One region of the Bacillus sp. URHA0034 genome, then DNA from elsewhere that is predicted to be linked to it. Evidence: predicted binding sites of a transcription regulator. Region 1 holds the regulator's gene; the other holds the start of a gene.
What was found. Region 1 encodes Rex, which represses fermentation and respiration genes when NADH is low (regulators of the CRP and FNR family bind a similar motif). Its sites were predicted from a motif close to TTGTGAAATATTTCACAA; they were not measured.
Positions count from the first base shown of each region.

Region 2: the regulator Rex is predicted to act here: its motif matches at 812-829, upstream of adhE (bifunctional acetaldehyde-CoA/alcohol dehydrogenase).

Region 1 covers NZ_JBWCDK010000002.1:2,638,254-2,641,628, reverse strand. The annotation lists gene ACZ9EE_RS14630 (ABC-F family ATP-binding cassette domain-containing protein) at 1-512, opposite strand, end outside; gene moaC (cyclic pyranopterin monophosphate synthase MoaC) at 792-1,289, shown strand; gene ACZ9EE_RS14620 (redox-sensing transcriptional repressor Rex) at 1,323-1,976, shown strand; gene ACZ9EE_RS14615 (YhbD family protein) at 2,084-2,707, shown strand; gene ACZ9EE_RS14610 (polymer-forming cytoskeletal protein) at 2,720-3,375, shown strand, end outside.
Region 2 covers NZ_JBWCDK010000002.1:5,621,186-5,624,560, forward strand. The annotation lists gene ACZ9EE_RS29225 (CAP domain-containing protein) at 1-261, opposite strand, end outside; gene ACZ9EE_RS29230 (hypothetical protein) at 554-781, shown strand; gene adhE (bifunctional acetaldehyde-CoA/alcohol dehydrogenase) at 922-3,375, shown strand, end outside.

The DNA.
Region 1 (3,375 bases):
GTCTTTTGCCCTCCGCTTAAGCTTGTAATCATCAGTGAACTGTTGTGAAAGTTTAACCCGTAAAGGACGGAGCGAATATCGGCTTCATATTGATAGCCGCCCTGCTCTTTAAATTTAACCTGGAGCTGATCATATTCTTTTAAAATACGCTCATATTTTGCACTATCTTCAAAAATATCAGGGTCGGCCATTTGTTCTTCGAGTTGACGAAGCTTTTTTTCCATCAATCGAAGCGGTTCAAAGACGGTTAACATCTCATCCCAAATCGATAAATTTGATTCAAGGCCGGTATTTTGCGCTAAATAACCGATGGTTACATCCTTGGGTTTAATAATCTCGCCGCCATCATGGGACAGGTGTCCGGCAATAATCTTTAATAACGTGGATTTCCCAGCGCCATTCCGACCGACAAGGGCAACGCGGTCGCGGGTTTGTAATTCAAGCTTTATATTCGATAAAATAAGGTCAGCCCCATAATATTTTTGCAGTTGGTTTACTTGCAGTAAAATCATTTATATTCACCTCTATTAAAAAAACAAAACGTAAGGATTATGTCGCATGGTAATATAAGACAAAAGCTGTATTCCCATTTCATCTTTAAAGTGAAACCTTTCACTTATATAAGCAGCAAATCAGTCTTTACTATATAAATAGTGTACCGTATTAGCGTAAGGTCGGCAATAAAGTGAGGATTTATGGCACTTTTTTCAAGAAAAAATACATATTCGTTCAAAGTTTCACACACATTGTGGTAAAAATAGTGTATTATTTTTTCGTAGGGGGATTTTTTTATGGCAGAATTTACGCATTTCAATGACGAAGGCAGAGCTAAAATGGTGGACGTTAGTGACAAACCCGAAACCGCACGAACGGCTCTTGCTCATTCGAGTATTACTGTAAGTGATGAAATCTTTCAAAAGATATCAAACCATGAAATGAAAAAAGGCGATGTTTTAGCGGTCGCACAAGTAGCAGCGGTAATGGCTGCGAAAAAAACATGGGACATTATTCCAATGTGTCACCCGATTCCACTAACAGGGGTCAATATATCCTTTTCATGGGAAAAAGGCCAAAATGAGAGCCATCAATTGCATATTGCTGCAGCCGTTAAAACAAAAGGAAATACAGGTGTTGAAATGGAAGCGCTCACAGCGGCATCAATTTGCGCTTTAACCGTTTATGATATGTGCAAAGCAGTAGATAAAGGTATGATCATTGGACCGACATACTTAGTTGAGAAAACAGGCGGAAAAAACGGAGACTTTAAAAGAACGGAACAAGTTAAGTAATATTTACATTTTTGGAATGGGGTGTGGGAGATTATGAGCAATGAAACGATGAAGATACCACAGGCGACAGCAAAACGGCTGCCCCTCTATTATCGGTTTTTAAAAAATCTGCATACTTCCGGGAAACAAAGAGTTTCGTCTGCGGAACTAAGTGAAGCGGTAAAGGTAGACAGTGCAACGATTCGCCGAGATTTTTCATACTTTGGGGCCTTGGGGAAGAAAGGGTACGGCTACAATGTCAATTATTTGTTAACCTTTTTCCGTAAGACACTTGATCAAGATGAACTAACAAAGGTTGCGTTAATTGGGGTTGGTAATCTAGGAACAGCCTTTTTGAACTATAATTTTTTAAAAAACAATAATACCAAAATAGAGGTTGCCTTTGATGTCGATCCGGAAAAGATGGGTGCAAAAGTTCGGGAGGTTCCTGTTTATCACATGGATGATCTCGAAAAGGTGCTCTTAGAGCAAAAGATATCCGTTGTCATTCTTACGGTTCCAGCCCCTGTTGCCCAAGTGATTACCGACAGGCTGGCAAAAGCCGAAGTAAAAGGGATTTTGAACTTCACGCCCGCACGATTAAATGTCCCTGCATCGATTAGAGTTCATCACATCGACTTGGCAGTGGAATTACAGTCTTTAGTTTATTTCTTAAAACATTATCCAACAGAAGAAATAGAAGAATAATGATAAAAGGGTGTTTTACTAACAAAAATTAGTGAAACACTTTTTTTGTCTCTTTACAAACGTAACAGTGTTATGTTACATTCTATTTTAGAAAGGGGTTATCTAAAATGAGCGACGAGTTAATTTCTAAAAAGGAGCTGCTGGATCTTGCCGGTATTTCTTACGGCCAGCTGTATCGATGGAAGCGGAAGGATCTGATCCCGGAAGAGTGGTTTATCCGAAAATCCACGTTCACAGGACAGGAAACGTTCTTTCCAAAAGAAAAGATTTTAGAGCGGATTAATAAAATCCAGACCATGAAGGATAATTTGTCTTTGGATGAATTAGCAGATATGTTTTCACCTAATATTAGTGATTTAAAGCTGGAAAAGGATGACCTCATAAAACGTAACATTGTTTCACCATCTGTTATGGATATTTATTTGGAAATGGATAAAGGCAGTCATCAGTTTACCTTTTCAAGAATGCTCGAAGTTTATGTATTAGAGAAACTTTTACAGTCTGGGGAAATAAATTTAGATGAAGGTAAAATGCTGCTTCAAGTCTTAAAGGACAATACGCAGCTGATCAAACAGAGGAAGTGTGAATTAGTGATAACAAGAAAGCTTGGCGTTTCCTCTTGCCTGCTGCTGATTAATGCAGAGGCCTTTCATTTTGAACCCGGAACAAAAGTGGTCACTGTATTATCAATGATGACATGTATGGAAGAAATAAAAGCTAAATTATTATAAGGGAGAATGACTATGGAAACGAATCGAAGAGGGGACCTGGTCATTAATGGACTTGGTTCATCCAATGGGGGACATTTTTCTTTGGTTACGCTGAATGGAAGCGGGACAGTAAATAGTGACCTCGAATGTGAGGAATTAGAATGTAACGGCTCCGGAACGTTGAAGGGGAATGTAGCAGCCACAAATGTAATAATTAACGGAAATGCCCGGTTCCATGGAAATATTGAGGGCGAGATGATGAAAGTGGATGGGACAGCCAAGGTTGCCCAAAATCTTTCGGTGAAAAACGTAAAGGTCTCCGGAAAAGTCAATGTTGAAGGTAAAGTAAAAGCGGAACAGATCACCATTCATGGTATTTTAACAGTGGGTGAAGATTGTGAAGCTGAGAGTTTTAAAGGAAAATATCGCTTTACAATTGGCGGGCTTCTAAATGCAGAGCAAATTGATGTGGAGGTTTATGGGGATTGCAGGGCAAAGGAAATAGGAGGGCAGACCATTACCGTTAAACAACATAAGGGGTCCATTATCGGCACCATATTAAAACCTTTTTTCAAAAACCAATTGGAAACGGATTTGATTGAGGGCGACAAAATTGTGCTGGAAAATACCGTGGCGAAGGTGGTCCGAGGTCATCAAGTGAAAATAGGTCCGAATTGTCAAATCGGTGT
Region 2 (3,375 bases), 3.0 Mb from region 1:
TTCTATCTTCGACTCTTTTTTTGATTCGATTGGCTGTTGGCTCTCTTGACGGTTATTTAATAGTACTCCAAGCTGTTGCAGGGCAGACTGGATTTCACTATAAATAGTTTGAATGGTCCCGGTAATGTTTGGATCATCCTTTAGTTTATTCATTTCAGAAATGTCTTTTGTAAGGTTTGTATCATTAAATTGTTTTTCTATAAAAGGCCATGATGAGTGGATTAAAAATAAAGCAACAATAATCATTAGAAAACGAACCATCGATTTCCCTCCATTCTATTAGAATTTTAACCAATATTCTTAAAATATATAAGTAATATGCTTATAGAAACAAATAGAACAAAACAGTATGTTAATATAATTTTATTTTTGGAAACGTTTACAAATTCATCAATCCAAATATTACGATTCTAGCTAAAAAGCGTTTATTTAGTGCTTTTGAACTAACATTAGTAAAAGTATCCAATTGTTCAAAGTTTGTTCAATATTTCACAAACAATTATCGTTTTTTCGTGTTATGATGTAACCATAAAGAAACAAGGAGTGATAAGACATGATGATTTGTGAATGGCAAACCTTCTCAACAGATGCCGACACTTATACCCAAGAAATTTTCGAAGAATTAGTGGGTGACCCATTTGAAGCAATGTTTATGAAAGAAAATGAAGAGATTCCAAGTTATATTTGGACAGTTAATTATGTAGTCATTGTTAAAAAATACGCCAAAGTGATAACCGAAATTTTATTTGAAAAAATCCCACGCAATCCTGTGTGTGAATAAATTTATTTTCGCTTTCTCATTTACTTATACTTGTGAAACATTTCACAAGTATAATAATGGAATATATGCTAGTCCGCAATCTAATTTTTTTATAACAATATGTGAAATTATTCACATAGATAATAATTGGAGGGAATATCATGGCAGTAGTAGAAAAGCAGTTAAAAGGCAAACAGGATGTAACCAGTATGATTAATGGCTTGGTTGAAAAAGGCTTAAAAGCATTAGAGGAATTCAGAGGTTTTGACCAAGAAATGATTGATGAGATTGTTAAGCAAATGGCACTAGCAGGTCTTGATCAGCATATGCCTTTAGCAAAACTAGCGGTCGAAGAAACTGGGAGAGGGGTTTACGAGGATAAAATCATTAAAAACATGTTTGCAACAGAATATGTCTATCACAATATTAAATATAACAAAACAGTTGGTATTATCAACGAGAACGACCACGAAGGCATGATTGAAATTGCCGAGCCAGTGGGTGTTGTGGCAGGGGTAACACCAGTGACCAATCCAACATCAACTACCATGTTTAAATCACTCATTTCCATTAAGACACGCAATCCAATCATCTTTGCCTTCCATCCATCCGCACAAAAATGCAGCAGCGAAGCGGCAAAAGTATTAAGGGATGCAGCGATTAAATCAGGCGCACCGGAGAATTGTATTCAATGGATTGAAACACCTTCATTAGAAGCGACACAAGCACTTATGAATCATAATAAAATTTCTATGATCCTTGCAACCGGCGGTGCGGGAATGGTGAAATCCGCTTATAGTTCTGGTAAACCAGCTCTAGGGGTTGGCCCAGGAAACGTACCATGCTACATTGAAAAAACTGCTAATCTTAAACAAGCGGTAAATGATTTAATTCTATCAAAAACATTCGATAATGGGATGATTTGTGCGTCTGAACAAGCCGTTATTATTGATAAAGAAATTTACAAAGATGTAAAGAATGAAATGATCGCTAACAATTGCTATTTTTTAAATGAAGAAGAAAAAGAAAAGGTAGAAAAGTTAGTCATTAATGAACATTCCTGTGCGGTTAATCCTGATATTGTCGGTATGCCTGCTTATAAAATTGCTGAAAAGGCTGGAGTGACGGTTCCGGAAGGCACAAAAATCCTTATAGCGGAATTGAAGGGTGTTGGTCCTAAATATCCGCTGTCTAGGGAAAAATTAAGTCCAGTTTTAGCTTGCTATAAAGTGAATTCAACAGACGAAGGTTTAAAAAGAGCAGAAGAAATGCTTGAATTTGGCGGTTTAGGACACTCTGCCGTCATTCATACTAATGATCAAAACGTAATTAAGCAGTATGGTTTACGGATGAAGGCAGGAAGAATTATCGTTAATGCTCCATCTTCACAAGGTGCGATCGGTGATATTTATAATGCTTATATGCCATCATTAACACTTGGCTGCGGCACATATGGCGGCAACTCTGTTTCAACAAACGTAGGTGCAGTTCATTTAATTAATATCAAAAAAGTAGCTAAAAGGAATGTGAATATGCAGTGGTTCAAGGTTCCGTCTAAAATCTATTTTGAGAAAAACTCAACTCAATATTTAGCAAAAATGCCTAAGATTTCTAAAGCCTTTATTGTTACTGACCCTGGGATGGTGAAATTAGGTTATGTAGACAGAGTCCTTTACTACTTACGTAAGCGTGCTGATTATGTACATTGTGAAATATTCTCTGATGTAGAACCAGATCCATCCATTGAAACGGTTATGAAAGGCGCCGAAATGATGGCTAACTTCCAGCCGGATGTGATTATTGCCCTTGGGGGTGGTTCTGCAATGGATGCGGCTAAAGGAATGTGGCTGTTCTACGAATATCCTGATGCTGAATTCTTTGGCTTAAAACAAAAGTTCCTAGATATTCGGAAGCGGATTGTGAAATACCCTCATTTAGGTCAAAGAGCGCAGTTTGTTGCAATTCCGACAACATCAGGTACCGGTTCTGAAGTAACGTCTTTCTCTGTTATTACGGATAAAGAAGCAAATATCAAATATCCTTTAGCTGACTATGAGTTAACACCTGATGTCGCCATTATCGATCCGCAGTTTGTTATGACGGTTCCAAAACATATTACAGCAGATACTGGTCTCGACGTCTTGACACACGCAATTGAAGCTTATGTATCTTGTATGGCAAATGATTTCACTGATGGTCTAGCGATGAAAGCTATTCAGCTTGTATTTGAATACCTGCCAAGAGCTTATCGAAATGGCCATGATGAAGAAGCCCGTGAGAAAGTGCATAACGCATCTACCATTGCCGGCATGGCCTTTGCGAACGCATTCTTAGGCATTAACCACAGCTTAGCACATAAGCTGGGAGCGGAGTTCCACATTGCACACGGACGCGCAAATGCTGTTCTATTACCGCATGTTATTCGCTATAATGCCACAAAACCGAAGAAGTTTACAGCATTCCCTAAGTATAATCACTTTAAAGCTGACAAGCGCTATGCTGAGATTGCAAGAACATTAGGTTTACCGGCTGCTACTACTGAAGAAGGTGTAGAAAGCTTGGTTCAAGCGATCATTCGCTTAACTCAAGAATTGGAAGTTCCGATGAGTCTTGCT